Regions from separate parts of the Kineococcus rugosus genome, predicted to be linked through region 2. Evidence: predicted binding sites of a transcription regulator. Region 2 holds the regulator's gene; the other holds the start of a gene.

Region 1 (8,754 bases), on a different contig from region 2:
GAGCGGGCGGGCGGGGTCGGACGACCCCGTGCGGTGGACGGCGAACCCCTCGATCAGCTCGGTCATCCGAGTTCGACGGGGTGGCCCCCCGTCAGGCGCAGGAGCTCGTCGTAGCGGGTGCGGAAGACGGCGTGCGGGTGGCCCGCCGGCACCCACACGTCCTGGTGCGGGGCCAGGGCGACGTCGACGAACGTCGGCAACGGCTCCGACAGGCCCAGGGGGGACGCCGAGCCCAGGACCGACCCGGTGCGCCGCAGGACGTCCGTGTCGTCGTCGCGGAACAGCTCCGGTTCGCACAGCACGGCCGCCAGCGCGGGGAGGAACAACGGGTGGGCCGCGGAGGAGATGACGAACAGGTGGCGGTCGTCGCGGGTGCGCAGGACCGCCGTGGCGGCGATCGCCGCCACCGGCACCCGCAGGTGCCGCGCCAGCGCGGCGGTGTCCCCCGGGGGGACCGGCACCTCCCGGACCTCACCGGCCGCGTCCAGGTCCAGCAGCGCTCCCGCCGTGCACTCGACGGCGGGCACGTGCAGCACGGAGGGCCGGTCGGAGGGGGCGGTCGTCAGGGAACCACCGCCCGTGGCCGGTTCCTGACGCGGCATCCACCTCATGCACCCTCAGCGTAGAACCGTTCCCGTTCCCCGTCGCCCCGAGCGGCCCGGTGGCCGGGGAGCGCCTCACCCCTCCTCGGCCACCAGCACGTTGCTCCCGCTGAGGACGTGCACGCCCACGGCCGGGGACGTCGTGGTCGCGGTCCCCTCGATGGGGCGGTAGGGCAGCCCGGCGATCGTGTACTCCCCGGACCAGGTGGTCGTGAGGGTGATCGCGCGGTCGCCGGGCTCGGTGTACGCGTGGGTCAGCGTCTGGTGCGGGTACGGCCGCCCCGGGTCGCTCGTCGGCCCGATCCTCCGCCCGTCCCCGAGGTCCCACGTCCAGCTGGTCGGGGTGGCGCGGATCGTGACCGGGAACCCCAGCACGGTCGTGTCCCGGGTGACCGTCCCGCCGGTGGTGTGCAGCACCAGGGGGACGTTCAGGATCGCCTCCCCGGTGCCCGGCTGCAGGTGCACCGGGCTGGGCGGCAGGCCGACCCGGCGCAGGTCGGAGACCGTGACGGCCGGGATGACCACGGGCTGACCCGCTGGGGCGTCGCTCGTGCACCGCGTTCCGTCGTTGGTCCAGCGGGCCTGCCCTGCGACCTGGATCCACGTCGTGGCGAAGGTCTGCCCCGGGGGGCACGTGTTGTCGGAGGCGCCGCAATAGTTGTCGTTGCGGAAGCCCTCCGGGCTGTTGCCGCCGCAGGCGGGCGTGCGTACGACGGTGACGGGCTGACCCGTCTTCCCGCCTCTAGCTGTTCTCCTGGGGGGCTGCGCTCCGCTTCCCGGATGCCTCTGCCAAGCACCGACCTTGACGCCATCGCCGTCCGCGTGGGCGCGGTCCGAGACCGAGGCGTGCGCGTTCGCGGGTGCCATCAGTGCAACTAGCAGGACTGCCGGAGCTACCGGCGTGATCGCTCTCACTCCACCTCCCGCACGGCCCAACGACCCTCGATCCACTTCAACCAGAGATAACCCGTGAGTTCTGGCGCTGCCGGGACGTCTTCGATCAAAGTGCCGTCCGAGCGGAGGAGCTGGTGCGCTGGCCGAGAGAGTTCGACGTCCATGTCGGTCTCTCCCGCTTCTGGATCCCAGGAGAGGATTCGCGTCCCGTGGAACTCCAAGATCGTTCCAGTGCTGACGTACCCCGCCTCTCGATAGGCGTCGATCTCATCGGCGTATGCCGCGCACCCGGTGCAGTCCTCGGTTGAGATGCGACGAAGCAGGGTCGAATCGCCTGTCTCTCTGGCGTGGTTCATCACGTGCTCGAAGTACGCCGCGAAGGCGCTCGCGCCGTCCGGAGTGAAGGTTTTGCTGAGCTCGCTCTGCGGTGGAGCAGGAGGAAGGGCCTCCGCCGAGGGGCGGGTTCCAAAGCTTGCAGTTCCGGCTTCTCCTGGCCGTTCAGTGCTTGTCGTGTCGGACCCTGCCGCAATGGGTGCCTGCGGCGCGGCTTCCTCGTTCGAACACCCGACGAGCAGTCCGAGGCACACGAGCCCGGTGGCGGTCGCGGTGAGGGGACGGAGCTGGATCACCGGCGCACGCTCCCACGTTCCCCGGGTCGCCGGGGGCGCCGGACGGCGCGCTGTGGACAACCTGTCGGCCGTTCGGGTGACGGTCCGGGAGGGGCCCCGGCCGGGTCACCCTCGGCGCTCGGACCGCGACTCCCCGTCGTGTGGACAACCCGTTCGGCGTTGACGGACGCCGAGGGCCGTGGTGTAGCTTCGAGGTGTGTTCGAACCGGTGTTCGAACACGACGAGGCCACTCGCGGTGCGGTCCGGTGGGAGGGGAAGCTCCCCGGGCCGCACCCGGGTGCGTCCTCGCGGGCCGCTTCCCCCGGCTCACCGCGCCGCGCGGTCCGCCGCGGCGCCGGCTCGAGTGGGGAGGGTGACGAAGGTGCGACGGTTCTCCGACGAGGTGCACGTCCGGTCCGGCGAACTGGCCGAGGGGGGCCGGGGTCCGGTCCAGTTCATCTGGCGCGGCAGGCTCTACGTGGTCCGCGAGGTCCTGTCCCGCTGGCGCGAGCGCAGCGCCTGGTGGGAGCACGCCGCGATCGCCGCCGTCCACGGCGACGCCACCGACCCCGGCGCCACCCGGGACCGTCGCGCGCGTCCCGTCCTGGAGATCGGCGACCTCGAGCGTGAGGTCTTCCGCGTGGAGGCCGGTTCCGGCCGCACCGGCGGCTGGGGCGTCTACGACCTGGCCCGGCCGGTGGCGCCGGGGACGGCGGTCGTGTCGGAGGTCGCTGGTAGTTCTTCCTCCGAAGCGTCGGAGGACTGGCAGTTGCTGCGGGTCAGCGACTGAGGCCGTCGACGAGAACCGATCAGACCGACCGGAGGTGCACGCGATGTCCACCCGCTTCGACGTCCCCGCTGGCGTCCCCCGTCCGCTGACGACGGCCGCTCTCGACCTCCTCGCCCGCTGCGAGGACGAACTGCTCACCGCGCTGCGCGCCGAGGACGTGGCCGAGCGGTACGTCCACGCCCACCTGGCCGCGCTCCGGGCCGGGGCCGCGCTCGTCGCGCTCAACGGCCGCCCCGCGCGGGGTCGTCGCGGCGGGGGTCCGCGCAGCGTGTGGGAGATGCTGCCCGCCTTCGACCCGGCGTTGCAGGGTTGGGCGGACCGGTTCGCGCTGACCGCCTCCGTCCGCGCGGCCGTCGAGGCGGGCCGCGTCGGGGTCGTGGACGCGGCGGCGGCCGACGACCTGCTCGCCGACGCCGAACGGTTCCACCGCGTGGTCGAGTCGATGCTCGGGCTGAGCGCCCTGCCGATCGCCGGCTGACCCCGCGGCGCCGCCGCTCCGGACCGCAGAACCAGGACCCACCCGGTCTTCCCCACGGGCACGTTCCGAAGGACGTCCCATGACCGCCCCACGCACCACCCCGTTCCCGCACCTGCACGTCGCGTCGGCGTACTCGTTGCGCTACGGGACCTCGACCCCCGCCGACCTCGTCTCCCGGGCGGCCGACCTCGGGATGTCGACCGTGGCCCTGACCGACCGCGACGGCCTGTACGGGGCGGTGAAGTTCGTCCGGGCCTGCGAGCGGGCCGGTCTCGCCCCCGTCCTCGGGGTCGACCTGGCCACCGCACCCACCGGGCTGGCCGACGACCTCCCCGGATGGGCCGACCCCTCGGTCCGCCTGCGGCGCGGGCCCGCGCGGACCCCTGCCCGGGGCGGCCCGGTGGTCGACCCGCGGTTCCCCCGCGCCACCGTCCTCGCGCTGGGGGCCGGCGACTGCGGCGCGGGCAACGGGTGGGCGGCGCTGTGCCGGCTGGTGAGCGCGACGCACCTCGGCGGGGAGCGCGGGAAACCCGTCAGCAGCCTGGAACTCGTCGGTTCCCACGCGGACGGGCCCAGCGGGCGCCCCGCCCTGGCCGTCCTGCTCGGCCCGGACTCCGAACTGGGGCGGGCGGTGCTCGCCCGGCGCGACGACCTGGCCCGCGCCGTCCTGCGGGCCTGGCGCGAGGTCCTCCCGGACGGTTCCCTGCACGTGGAGGTCGTCTGCCACCACGCCCCCCCGGGGACGGCCCGCAGCGTCGAGCACGCCGCCCGGGTGCTCGCCCTCGCGCGCGCCGCGGGGGTTCCCGCCGTGCTCACCGCGGCGGTGCGCTCGGCCGGCCCGGACGGCGCGCTGACCGCCGACCTGCTCGACGCGATCCGCCGGCTGGTGCCGCTGGGGGCCCGGCACACCGACCGGGTCAACGGCCAGGGGCACCTCGTGCCCACCCCCGGCATGGTGCGCACGGCGGTCGAGGTCGCCCGCGCCGCGGGTGACCCGGCCGCCGCCGCCGAACTCCTGGAGGCCACCCACCACCTCGCCGGACGGGCCCGGCAGGACCCCGCGAGCGACCTCGGTGTCGGGACCCACCACCTGCCCGACCCCGCCGCGCTCGGGCTGCGCGAGGACGCCGACCGGGACGCCGTCCTCGCCGCGCGGTGCGAGGCGGGGATCGCCCACCGGTACCCGGGCGCCGACCGCGGGCTCGAGAGGCGGGTCCGGGACCGCCTCGACCACGAACTCGCGATCGTCCGGACGACGGGGTTCGCCAGCTACTTCCTCACCGTCGCCGACGTCTGCGACCTCACCCGGGCGATGGGGGTCCGGGTCGCCGCCCGCGGTTCGGGCGCGGGCAGCATCGTCAACCACCTGCTGCGCGTCTCCGACGTCGAACCGCTCCAGCACCGCCTGCTCGTGGAACGGTTCCTCAACCCCCTGCGCCGGCAGTTGCCGGACATCGACCTCGACGTCGAGTCCGCCCGGCGCGAGGACGTCTACGCCGCGATCCTCGACCGGTTCGGGGCCGAGCGCGTGACCTGCGTCTCGATGATGGACAGCTACCGGGTCCGGCACGCCGTCCGCGACGTCGGCGCCGCGCTCGGACTGCCCCCCGGTGAGGTCGACGCCATCGCGACCTCGTTCCCGCACCTGCGCGCCCGCGACGCCCGCACCGCCATCGCCGAACTGCCCGAGCTCCGGCGCAGCGGCCTGGCCGAGGAACGCCTCGAGGTGTTCTTCGACCTCGTCGGGCGCCTCGACGGCCTGCCCCGGCACGTCGCCCTGCACCCCTGCGGCGTCGTGCTGTCCAACCCCGGCCTCCTGGGACGGATCCCGGTGGAGGCCAGCTGGAAGGGCTTCCCGATGAGCCAGTTCGACAAGGACGACGTCGAGGACCTGGGTCTGCTGAAGCTCGACGTCCTGGGGATCCGGATGCAGTCCGCGATGGCCCACGCCGTCCGGGAGGTCGCCCGGGTCGAGCAGGTCGAGGTGGACCTCGACGACCGCGGTCAGGTCCCCCTCGACGACCCCTCCACCTACGAGCTCATCCGGTCCACCCGGACCCTGGGGTGCTTCCAGATCGAGTCCCCGGGGCAGCGCGAACTGATCGGGAAGTTCGGGCCGCGGACCTTCGACGACGTCATCGTCGACATCTCCCTGTTCCGCCCCGGCCCGGTGAAGTCCGACATGGTCACCCCGTTCCTGGAGGTCCGGCAGGGCTGGGCCGCGCCCGACCACCTCGACGAGCGGCTGGCGCACGTCCTGGGACCCACCGGCGGGGTCGTCGTCTTCCACGAGCAGGTCATCGAGATCATCCGGGCCACCACCGGGCACGACCTGGCCCGGTCCGACGAGTACCGCCGCCACCTGGGGACCCGGGCCGGGCAGGAGGAGGTGGAACCGCAGTTCCGCCGGCTGGCCCTGGAGCGCGGTTACCCCCCGGCGACGGTCGACCGGATCTGGGACGTCCTCACCGCGTTCGCCTCGTTCGGCTTCTGCAAGGCGCACGCGGCGGCCTTCGCCCTCCCGACGTACCAGTCGGCGTGGCTCAAGGCGCACCACCCGGCGGCGTTCCTCGCGGGCGTCCTCACCCACGACCCGGGCATGTACCCCAAGCGGCTGATCCTCGACGACGCGCGGAACCTCGGCATCACCGTCCTCGGCCTCGACGTCAACGCCTCCGGCGACACCTACCGCGTCGAGAGGACCGACCCCCCCGAACCCCTCCCCGGCGACACCCTCGACCCCTGGCTCGGCGGTGGCGGCGCGCGCAACGCCGACGGCCTGGGGGAGGGCGTCGCGGACGGCACGGGTTTCGGGATCCGGCTCTCGCTCACCGACGTCAAGGGGATCTCGGCGGCGGAGGTGACGCGCCTCGTCGCCGGGCAGCCGTACCGGTCCCTGGCCGACCTGTGGCAGCGGGCGCGGCCGTCCCGGCCGGTCGCCGAACGCCTCGTCCTGGCCGGTGCGCTGGACTCCCTGCACGGCATGCGTCCGCTGGACCGCGTCGGTGCCCCCGCCCCCCGCCGCGGGAAGACCACCCGGCGCGACCTCCTCCTGCAGGTCGCCGAGCTGGAGCGCTGGAGCCGGTCCGGCGCGAACGGCTCCGCCCCGCGGCGGGCGGCGCGCCCGGCGCGCGGGCCCCTGGACGTCCGCGCCGCCGCCGCGGCCCAGTCGCGGGCGGCCCGTCCCGTCGACGACTCCGCCGGGGCGGTCCAGCTGGCCCTCGACCTCGGCGGGGCTCCCGAGGAGGTCGCCGTCAGCGGGCTGCCCGAGATGACCGGCCCCGAACGGGTCCGCGCCGAGCTCGACGTGCTCGGCCTGGACGTCAGCGCCCACGTCGTGGACCCCTACGTCCCGCTGCTGCGAGCCCTGGGGGTCACCCCGGCCCGGGAGCTGCGGTCGCGGCGCAGCAGGGCCGAGGTCCTCGTCGGCGGGGTCAAGGTCGCCACCCAGACCCCACCGGTCCGCTCCGGCCGGCGGGTCGTCTTCCTCACCCTCGACGACACCACCGGACCGGTCGACGCGACGTTCTTCGAGGACGCGCAGGGCCCCTACGCCGCGACGGTCTTTCACTCCTGGCTGCTCCTGGTGCGCGGGGTGCTGCGCCGGACCGGCCCGCGGGGGGTGTCCCTGCGGGCCACGGGCGCCTGGGAGCTGCCGGTGCTGCAGGAGGCATGGACCGCCGGTGGGGTCGACGCGGTCCACGCGCTCCTCGCCGCCGCCCCCGACCCGCGGTACTCGCACGCCGCCGCCGGGGCCGCGGCCGCCAGCAGGTCCAGCCGGCCGGTGGTGGTCCCCCCGCCCCTCGGGGACCGGGGGTCCTCGGCGCCGGGCCCGGGTGCCCGGCGGGTGCTGGTGCACGCCAGCGGCTTCCTGCAGTCGCCCTACGCCGACCTGCGGCCCGCGGGGGAGGACCCCCGCAACTCCCGTGCCCTCGGCCGGGTGGAGGGCGCCGGGGACGTCCCCGACCGCAAGCTGTGGCACTCCAGCTCCGGCAGCTCGGGGCGGTGACCCCGACGGTGACCCCGCCGGTGGCCGCAGCGGCGACCTCGGCGGCGAGCGCGGCGGCGACCACGGCGAGCGCGGCGACCGCGGCCGGTACGGCGCGCGGGCCCCTCCTCGCGGGGTGTCTAGGGTGGGGACGCGCAGCACCACCCGCACGAGGCTGGAGGAACGAGTGGCGAAGGACCGGGGTCGCCCCCGCACGTCGACGGTTCTCTGGGAGGGGGTCCAGCGGCTGCTCACCGAAGCCGCCGCCGACCGGGGCGGCGACGAGCTCGCCGTCGTCGACCTCGGTGGTGGTACGGGCGGGCTGGCCGTGCGCGTCGCCGGTCTCGGGCACCGCGTCGTCGTCGTCGACCCCTCGCCCGACGCCCTCGCCGCGCTGGAGCGCCGCACCGTCGAGGCCGGCCTGTCGGACCGGGTCCGCTCCGTCCAGGGGGACGCGACCGAGCTGTCCGACCTGCTCGCCCCCGGCAGCGCCGACGTCCTGCTGTGCCACGGCGTCCTGGAGGTCGTCGACGACCCGGTCGCGGCCCTGCGCGCCGCCCACGACACCCTGCGCCCCGGGGGGCGGCTCAGCCTCCTCGTCGCGCAGTGGCCCGCGAGCGTGCTCTCGCGCGTCCTGGCCGGTCAGCTCGCCCAGGCCCTGCACGTCCTGTCGGACGAGGGGCGGCGCTGGAGCCCCCACGACCCGCTGCGCCGCCGGTTCGACCGGGCCGGCGCGACGGCGCTGGCCGAGCAGGGGGGTTTCACCGTCACCGCGGTCGAAGGCACCCGCACGTTCAGCGACCTCGTGCCCCCGGCCAGCGCCGAGTCCGACGACGACCGCGCCCTGCTGCAGCAGCTGGAGTCGCTGGCCGCGGCGGAGGAGGAGCTCCTCGTCCTGGCCGCTCAGCTGCACCTGCACGCGACCCGCTGACGCCCCCGCGGCGGCGGGCCGGGGCGGGACCCGGTGAGCCGCCGCCCGGTGCCGCGCCCCGGCACTCCCGGGGGGTGGGGCCTGGACCGCGACGACACCGGGTGCACCGTGCTGCACGTCGACATGGACGCCTTCTACGCCTCGGTCGAGCTGCTGCGCCGTCCCGACCTCGTCGGGACGCCGGTCGTCGTCGGCGGCGGGAACCGCGGTGTCGTCCTGTCGGCGACCTACGAGGCCCGCCGGTTCGGGGTGCACGCGGCCATGCCGATGGCCCGCGCCCGACGGCTGTGCCCGGCGGCCACCGTCCTCGCCCCGCACCACGAGGACTACGCGCGGATCTCGGCCGGGGTCATGGAGGTCTTCCGCTCGGTCACCCCCCTCGTGGAGCCGCTCAGCCTCGACGAGGCGTTCCTGGACGTCGCCGGCGCGGTGCGCCGGCTCGGCAGCCCCGCCCGGATCGGG
Region 2 (8,754 bases):
CGGACCTGCCGCGGACCGTGGCCGGCTGGGTCGGCGCCCGGACGGGGTACGTCAGCGGGTCCAGCGCGCCGGGCGACGGCGCCCTGGAGACGCTCCTGGACCGGCGGGGGGTGTGCCGGGACTTCGCGCACCTGACGGCGGCGCTGCTGCGGGCGCTGGACGTCCCGGCCCGGGTGGCGGTCGCCTACGCGCCGGGGCTGGCCGTCCCGGACTTCCACGCCGTCGTCGAGGCGGCCCCGCAGGGCCGGTGGCGGGTCGTGGACGCCACCGGCCTGGCCCCGCGCCCGGCGCTGCTGCGCATCACCGCGGGCCGCGACGCCGCCGACACCGCGTTCCTCACCACGACGGGGGAGGTCGCGCTGACGCACCTGTCGGTGCGCGCGGTCACCGACGGCGCCCTGCCCGCCGACGACCACCGCGCGGCAGTGGCCCTGCCGTAGCGGGGCCACCGGCGGGTCCGCGGGCGGAGCGCCGCGGGAGGGTCAGAGCTTCTCGCCGGCCAGGGTGGCCGCGTCCGGCAGCGCCTCGAGCCGCTCGACGGGGATGGGCTCGCCGGAGACGACCGAGATGCCGTAGGTGCCGGCGTCCAGCCGCTTCAGGGCGTCCTGCACGCTGTCGAGCCGCCGGCGGGCGCCCTCGAGCAGCCCCTCGTTCTCGGCGGCCTGCTGCTCGTGCGCGCCGAGGTCGCCGGCGTCCTGCCCGCCCTCGGCGGCGTCGGGGGTGCTCCCGGCCTCCAGGCGTGCGGTGAGGTCGTCGATCGTGGCCCGCAGGTCGCGCTGCATGGTGGTGAGCCGCTCGCGGGCGGCGTCGAGGTCCAGGGAGCTGTCGGTCATGGAGGACGTTCCTACCGTGTCGCGACGCTCCCGGCACCACGAGACGCTCTCGGGAGACGCTCCGGGGAGACGCGCCGCGCCGGTGGGTCCATGCTGGGTCGGGTGATCTCCGTCGATCTCGCCCTCCGCCTCCGGGACGCCGGCCTGCCGTGGGAGCCCGCCTCGGGCGACCGGTTCGTCATCCCGCACCGGGACATGGACTCGGACGTCTTCACGCTCTCGGACATGACCGTCGAGGTCCACGACCACCCCACGGGCCAGTTCATCGGCTTCAACGGCACGACCGAGTGGGCCCTGGACTCGGTGGACCGCCCCGAGGCGTGCTGGTTGCCGGCCGAGCACCAGCTGCGCGACCTGCTCGGGGACCGGTTCACCCGCCTGGAACGGCGCGACGCGCCCGGGGGGTCGGTCCACCGGGTGCTGCTGCTGGACGAGCGGGGCGCCGACGCCTTCGAGGCGGCGGACGCCTCCGACGCCTACGCCCTCGCCCTGCTGCACCACCTGTCCGGGGCGACCGGGGGCAGCGTCGGCACCGACGGGGCGACCGCGTCCGCCTGAGCCCGGCCCGCGGCGCGCCGGCGGCTCACTCCGGGCCGGGGTCCTCCTCGCGCTTGGCCAGGAAGCGCTCGAACTCCTCCCCCAGCTCGTCGGCGGTGGGCAGGAAGGCGCTCGCGGCGCCGGTGCCGCGCCCCTCGTCGCCGGAGGCGTCGTACTGCTCCTCCAGCGCGGTCACGACCGCGGCGGCCTCGGGGGACTCCGCGACCTGCCGGTCCACCTCGACGCGGGTGGCCGACGCGGCCTCCTGCAGCGACTGCACCGGAACGGCGACCCCCGTCGTGCCCGACAGCGTGCGCACCAGCACGGCCGCGGCGTCGGGGTAGTCGCTGCCGGCGAGGTAGTGCGGCACGTGCGCCAGCACCGACACGACGTCGCGGCCGGCCTGGCCGCCGCGCAGGTGGACCAGCGCCGAGGCGTGCGCGGGCACCTGCGCCTCCAGGTCCCAGGTGCGGAACCCGTCCAGCAGCTCGGGCCGGGTGGCGCTGGCGGTCACCCCGGCGGGACGGGTGTGCGGGACGGCCGTGGGGGCCGCCGACAGCACCGTGACCAGCCCGACGCCCAGCTCGTCCACCAGCCGCCACACCGCCGCGCTGAAGCGTTCCCACTGCACGTCCGGTTCGGGACCGGACAGCAGCAGCAGCGAGGACCCGTCCTCGTCGGTGACCCGGTGGACCTGCAGGCGGGGGGGCTCGTAGTCCACCCAGTCCTGCCCGCCGAAGGTCATCGTGGGCCGCCGGGCCCGGTAGTCGTGCAGCTGGTCCACGTCGAACGAGGCGACGACGTCGTTGCGGCAGGTCCGCAGCAGGTGCTCGACGGTCTGCCGGACGGCGTTGCCGGCGTCGATGAAGCCCGACAGGGCGATGACGAGGGGCGGTTCCACCAGGGACGGCCGCTCACCCTCGTAGGAGTACAGGGAGGCCGGATCGAGCATCCGCCCATCATCCTCCGGATGGGGAGGTGGGCCGACCGAGGGTCAGCCGCGCGCGACGGCCGGCTGGTCGCCCGGGCGGCCCAGCGGGCCGAGACCGGCCTCGCGCTCGGCCCGCAGGCGGTCGATGGCCTTCTCGAAGTCGGCGAGGGAGTCGAAGGCCTGGTAGACCGACGCGAAGCGCAGGTAGGCCACCTCGTCGAGCTCCTGGAGGAACGGCAGCGTCGCCAGCCCGACCTGGTGGGCGTCGATCTCGGCGGCGCCCTGGGCGCGGACGGCCTCCTCGACCCGGTGGGCCAGCAGGGCGATGTCGTCCTCGGACACCGGGCGCCCCTGGCAGGCCTTGCGCACGCCGGAGGCGATCTTGGCGCGGCTGAAGGGTTCGGGGGCGCCGGAGCGCTTGAGGACCGTCAGGCTCGCCGTCTCGACCGTGGTGAACCGCTTGGAGCAGTTGGGACACTGCCGACGGCGACGGATCGAGCTGCCGTCGTCCGTCGTGCGGGAGTCCACGACACGGGAATCCTCGTGCCGGCAGAACGGGCAGTGCACCCCGAGTTCCTCCCCCGCGACCGAACGACAGGCCTGGCCAAGGCTCGACCGTACGTCCGGACGGGGAGGACGGGCAACCGGACCGGTCGCCCCCGGGGTGTCCACGGGTCTCAGTCCCGGGTCGGCATCACGAGCCGCTGCCCCGCCGAGACCGTCATCGAGGGCATCTCGTTGAGCTGGACGATCCGCCCGGCGACCTCCCGCCAGTCCTCGCGGGGGGCCCAGCCGGAGGCGATGGCCGACAGCGTCTGACCCGGCTGGACCGTGACGACGACGGCTGCCGGTGCCCGGTGGACCCCCGCCGAGGCCCCGGTGAGGGCACCGGTGACGGCCACGACCGCCCCGGTGAGCGCGGTGGCCGCGGTGCAGGTGACGAGCAGGCGGCCGCGGCGGGTCAGGCGCAGACCGGTGGTGCCCGCGTGCGGGTGGCGGACCGGACGGGGGCGGCGGCGGTCGTGCCGGGCGCGCGGGGGCCGGTGCGCCGCCGCGCGGGACGGCCGGGCGAGGAACGGCTGCGACGGCTCGCAGGGCAGGACGAGGGCGGTGGTGCTCACGAGCGTGGGCCTCCATCTCGGGGTCGCCGCGATCGAACGGGTGTTCGATCGGGCGCGTCTGTTCTACCACCGTTCGAACGGTGGAGCGCAACCCCCGCAGGGGCCCGGGGAGGCCGACCGCGACGGCCGGCCCCCGGGCGCACCGGGGGGGGTGACGCGGGCAGACGCTGCCACCGCCCTCCGACAGACGCGCTGACCTGCGACGACGTCCAGGCCCTCGTCAGGAGGCGTACCGCCTGGCCGCCCGCTCGCGCGCCCGGGCCGCCTCGACCTCGCGGTCCTTCGGCGGGGCGGCGGTGACGAGGTCGTCCAGGAGGTGCTCGGTGGCGTGCGCGACGGCCGCGACGGCGCGGTCGAACGCCTCCTGGTTGCGCGCCGACGGCTTCGTCGTCCCGGCGACCTTGCGCACGTACTGCAGGGCCGCCGCCCGCACCTCCTCGCCCGTGGCGGGCGGTTCGAAGTTGTGCAGCTGGCGGATGTTCCGGCACATGGGACGAGCCTAGGCAGCGTCCCGGCACCCGACCAGGGCCTGGTCGACACGCCGGGTTCGAACACGTGTTTGATGCCCGGGGGCCGGGTGGCTAACGTTGCTCCACCGGGCGGTCGGCGAGCTCGACCGACCACGCGGCACCGCGCAGCGCCCCGGGTGACCATCGGACAGGGAGAAGGACGTGGCCGACGTGCTGGACGGCACCGACGAGAGCGGACCCGTGACGGAGCAGGCGCTCGGGACGGTCCACGAGTTCCCCGACCCTCCCCTGGCGCGCGACGGGCTCACCCAGCGGCAGCGCCGGGTCCTGCACGCCATCAAGGACTGCGTCGACCAGCGCGGGTACCCGCCGAGCATGCGGGAGATCGGGCAGGCCGTGGGCCTGACGAGCCCCTCCAGCGTCGCCCACCAGGTCAAGACCCTCGAGAGGCTGGGGTTCCTGCGCAAGGACCCGCGCCGCCCCCGCACCCTCGAGGTCGTCTCCCCGCCCCCGCGGTCGGGGTGGGGCGTGGTGGACGGCGTCAACGGCGTCGACGGCGCGGCCGCCGACAGCCACCCCGCCCCCGCGTACGTGCCCCTCGTGGGCCGCATCGCCGCCGGTGGCCCCATCCTCGCCGAGCAGCTCGTCGAGGAGGTGTTCCCGCTGCCGGCGCAGCTGATCGGCGCCGGGGAGCACTTCGTGCTCCGCGTCGTGGGCGAGTCGATGATCGAGGCGGCCATCTGCGACGGCGACTGGGTGGTCGTGCGCCGGCAGCCGACGGCCGAGAACGGGGACGTCGTCGCCGCCATGATCGACGGCGAGGCGACGGTGAAGGTGCTGCAGCGCAAGGACGGCCACGTCAAGCTGCTGCCCCGCAACCCGCTGTTCGACCCGATCGACGGCGACGAGGCCACCGTCCTGGGCCGGGTCACCGCCGTCCTGCGGAGCCTGTGACCCGCGCGGACCCGTCGCCGGCCCGTCGCCAGCCCGGCGCCGGTTCAGCGCACCGGCAGCACCAGCTCGACGGCCGCCTCGACCGCCAGCCGCGGTGAGGTGAGCACCGGGACGCTGAGGTCGCGCAGCAACGGCGCTGCGTCGACCATGCTCGCCTGGGCCAGCACGACGACGTCGACCGGCGGGTCCAGCGGCCGCAGCGCCCGGCGGACCGTGTCGGCCACCCCGGTCGTGTAGGTCAGCAGGTCCCCGGACTCGAACGCCGCCCACGTCCCGGTGCAGCGCACCTCGACGAAGTCGACGCGGCGACCGGTGTCCTCGGCGCACTCCCGCAGCAGCGGGACGAGCGTGGCGGCCGCCTCGTCCAGCGAGCTGACCACGGCGACCCGCCGCCCGGCCAGCACGGCCGCCTCCGCCATCGGGCGGTCCACGCGCACCACCCGCAGGCCGAGCTCGGCGCCGACGGCCTCAGCCGTCGCCCCGACCGTCGAGCACGTGCAGACGACGACGTCGGCCCCCTCGGCCACCAGCCGGCGCAGCCGGTCGCCCAGGGCGGCGCGCACGGCCTCGGGCCCCCGGGCCCGAGCGGCCGCGAGCAGGCCGGTGTCCACGAGGTGCCGATCAGCGACGGTGTCGTCCCGTTCGGCCAGCAGGTCGCGGAAGGTGCGCACGTGGGCGTGCGCGGTGTGCAGGAAGCCGACGGTGGCCACAGAGCGAGGATGCCACGCCCGTGGCCCCCCACCACCAGGAGGTGTCGCGGACGTCACTCGCTCAGCCGCCGCAGCGCCGCCAGCACCGTATCCGTCGACGTCGTCGCCCAGAAGTCCGGCAGCGACTCGCGCAGGAACCCGCCGTAGCGGGCCGTGGCCAGCCGGGAGTCCAGGACGGCGACGACCCCCTTGTCCTCCGCCGCCCGGATCAGCCGCCCCGCCCCCTGGGCCAGCCGGACGGCCGCGTGGGACACCGAGACGGTCAGGAACCCGTTGCCGCCGGCCGCGTCCACGGCCCGGGCCCGCGCCGACATGAGCGGGTCGTCGGGGCGGGGGAAGGGGATGCGGTCGATGACCACCAGCGAGCAGCTGGCGCCGGGCACGTCGACGCCCTGCCACAGCGACATCGTCCCGACCAGCGTCGTGGCGGGGTCGTCGGTGAAGTCCCGGACGAGCTTGGGCAGCCGGTCGTCGCCCTGGCACAGCACCGGCGTCGAGACGCGCCGGCGCAGCGCCTCGGCGGCCTCCTCGGCCGCCCGGCGCGAGGAGAACAGCCCCAGGGTGCGCCCCCCGGCGGCCTCCACGAGCGCCGCCAGCTCGTCCATCGCCGCCTCACCCGCCCCGGCCCGCCCCGGCGGGGGCAGGTGCCGGGCGACGTAGAGGATCCCCTGCCGGGGGTAGTCGAACGGGCTGCCGACGTCGACCCCCGTCCAGGCCGTGCCGGCCCCCTTGGCGCCCTTGAGCCCGAAGGCGCCGGCGACGGGGTCGAAGGACCCGCCCAGCGTCAGGGTCGCCGACGTGGCGACGACGGTCCGCTCGCTGAACAGCCTCTCCCGCAGCAGGCCCGCGACCGACAGCGGCGCGATGTGCAGGGACGGCGGCCGCGAGGCCGCCCCGAAGCCCGCGGTCACCCACGCCACGTCGTGACCGTCCTGGGCGTCCCGGCCCACCTCAGCGGCCAGCCGCTCGGCGACCGAGAAGACCTCCTGGACGGCGGCGCGCGCCAGGTGCCGGGCTCCGCGGGACTCGGGGTCCTCCTCCTTGCCGGCGGACTCGCCGGCGTCCTTGAGGTCGCTCAGCGCCTGCCGGGCGGCGTCGCGCACGGCGACGACGGCGTCGGCCAGCGCGTCGGGCCACCGGTCCAGCCGGCCCGGCGGGGCCTCCTCCAGCGCGGCCTCCAGGGCGACCGCGGCGTCGTCGAGGGCCTCGGCGACGATGCCGGCCGAGCGGCGCAGGCGCCGGGACGCGGTGTGCAGCACCGAGGCGGACAGCTCCGCCGTCGCCACGGCCGTCACCCGGTCGGCCAGTTCGTGGGCCTCGTCGACGACGAGCACGTCGTGCTCGGGCAGCAGCAGCCCGCTGTTCTCCAGGGCGTCGATGGCCGTCATGGCGTGGTTGGTGACGACGACGTCGACCTGGCGGGCCCGGGCCCGCACCCGCTCGGAGAAGCACTCGGCGGCCACCGGGCAGCGCTGGGACCCCAGGCACTCGCGGGCCGAGACGGACACCTGCCGCCAGGCGCGGTCGCTGACCCCGGGGTCCAGCTCGTCGCGGTCGCCGGTCTCGGTCGTCGCGGCCCACTCGCGCAGCCGCACCACCTCGCGGCCCAGCCGCCCGGCGTCCCCGCCGGCGCCGCTCGCCGCGACGGTGGGGGCGGCGATGTCGAACAGGGCGCCCTCGTCGGTGGGGAATCCGCCGTCGAGCTTGTTGCGGCACAGGTAGTTCGCCCGGCCCTTGAGCAGCTCCCAGGTGGGTTCGCGGCGCAGCGCCGGGGCCAGGGCCCGGGCCAGGCGCGGCAGGTCCCGCTCGACGACCTGGGCCTGCAGCGCCAGCGTCGCCGTCGTGACGACGACGCGGTGGTCGGTGTGCACGGCGTGCGCGACCGCCGGGACGAGGTAGGCCATCGACTTGCCCGTGCCGGTGCCGGCCTGCACGAGCAGGTGGCGGCGGGTGCGGATGGCGTCGGTGACGGCCTGCGCCATCCGCGCCTGCCCCTCCCGGCGCTGGCCGCCGAGGGCGTCGACGACGGCGTCGAGGAGGTCGGCGGCCTCGGGGCCGTCGACCTCCTCGTCCGCGACGTCGCGGGGGGCGGGGTCGGTGGACGTGCTCACCGGTCCATCCTCCCCCGTCGCACCGACACGACCGTCCGCCGTCCACAGCGGGTCCCCTCCGGGGCCCGCCGTGGACGCGGACGTCACCTCACGCGGTGCGCGTGAGCCGGTACCGCTCCAGCTCGGCCGCCAGCCGCGGGCGGACCCGGGCCAGCAGCCGCGTGCCGTCGGCGGTGTGCTCCTCGTCCAGCACCTGACCGGTGGTGTGCACCCGGTGGACGAGCTCGCCGCGGTCGTAGGGCACGACCACCTCGAGCTCGACGTCGGGCACCGGCAGCATCTCGGCGATGCGGGCGAGCAGCTCGTCCACGCCCTGCCCGGTGCGGGCCGAGACGGCGACCGCGTTCTTCTCCCGGCGCAGCAGCCGGTCGAGGACCTCAGGGTCGGCGACGTCGGCCTTGTTGACCGCCACCAGCTCCGGCACGCCCTGCGCGTCCACGTCGGCCAGGACGGCCCGCACCGCGGCGAGCTGCCCCTCGGGGTCGGGGTGCGACCCGTCGACGACGTGGAGGACGACGTCGGACTCGGCGACCTCCTCCAGCGTCGAGCGGAACGCCTCGACGAGCTGGTGCGGCAGCGAGCGGACGAACCCGACCGTGTCGGCCAGCGTGTACGGCCGCCCCTCGGGCGTCTGGGCCCGCCGGACGGTCGGGTCCAGCGTCGCGAACAGGGCGTTCTCGACGAGGACCCCGGCGCCGGTGAGCCGGTTGAGCAGGGAGCTCTTGCCCGCGTTGGTGTACCCGGCGATGGAGACCGCCGGGACGGCCCGGGCGTGCCGCAGCGAGCGCTTCTCGACCCGCGCGGTGCCCATGCCCTTGATCTCGCGGCGCAGCTTGGCCATCCGGCCCCGGATGCGCCGGCGGTCCAGCTCGATCTTCGTCTCACCGGGACCGCGGGAACCGATCCCCGCACCGCCGGCGACCCGGCCACCGGCCTGCCGGGACATCGACTCGCCCCACCCGCGCAGGCGCGGGAGGAGGTACTCGAGCTGGGCGAGCTCGACCTGGGCCTTGCCCTCCCGGCTCTTGGCGTGCTGGGCGAAGATGTCGAGGATGACGGCCGTCCGGTCGACGACCTTCACCTTGAC

What was found. Region 2 encodes LexA, which represses DNA repair genes until DNA is damaged. Its sites were predicted from a motif close to TCGAACANNTGTTCGA; they were not measured.
Region 1: a site for LexA is predicted at 2,326-2,341, ahead of ACRYM6_RS03435 (DUF6504 family protein). Genes of this name have one in related genera too.

The regions. Positions count from the first base shown of each region.
Region 1 is NZ_JBJLSJ010000004.1:111,738-120,491, forward strand. It holds gene ACRYM6_RS03415 (alpha/beta fold hydrolase) at 1-66, opposite strand, end outside; gene ACRYM6_RS03420 (aminoacyl-tRNA deacylase) at 63-611, opposite strand; gene ACRYM6_RS03425 (hypothetical protein) at 678-1,127, opposite strand; gene ACRYM6_RS03430 (DUF6318 family protein) at 1,514-2,125, opposite strand; gene ACRYM6_RS03435 (DUF6504 family protein) at 2,479-2,895, shown strand; gene ACRYM6_RS03440 (SAV_6107 family HEPN domain-containing protein) at 2,939-3,373, shown strand; gene ACRYM6_RS03445 (DNA polymerase III subunit alpha) at 3,453-7,382, shown strand; gene ACRYM6_RS03450 (methyltransferase domain-containing protein) at 7,549-8,292, shown strand; gene dinB (DNA polymerase IV) at 8,326-8,754, shown strand, end outside.
Region 2 is NZ_JBJLSJ010000028.1:48,826-57,579, reverse strand. It holds gene ACRYM6_RS16210 (transglutaminase-like domain-containing protein) at 1-440, shown strand, start outside; gene ACRYM6_RS16205 (TraR/DksA family transcriptional regulator) at 483-833, opposite strand; gene ACRYM6_RS16200 (pilus assembly protein CpaE) at 936-1,391, shown strand; gene ACRYM6_RS16195 (proteasome assembly chaperone family protein) at 1,417-2,322, opposite strand; gene nrdR (transcriptional regulator NrdR) at 2,365-2,868, opposite strand; gene ACRYM6_RS16185 (LysM peptidoglycan-binding domain-containing protein) at 2,979-3,422, opposite strand; gene ACRYM6_RS16180 (DUF2277 domain-containing protein) at 3,643-3,912, opposite strand; gene lexA (transcriptional repressor LexA) at 4,094-4,846, shown strand; gene ACRYM6_RS16170 (aspartate/glutamate racemase family protein) at 4,891-5,556, opposite strand; gene ACRYM6_RS16165 (ATP-dependent DNA helicase) at 5,610-7,667, opposite strand; gene hflX (GTPase HflX) at 7,756-8,754, opposite strand, start outside.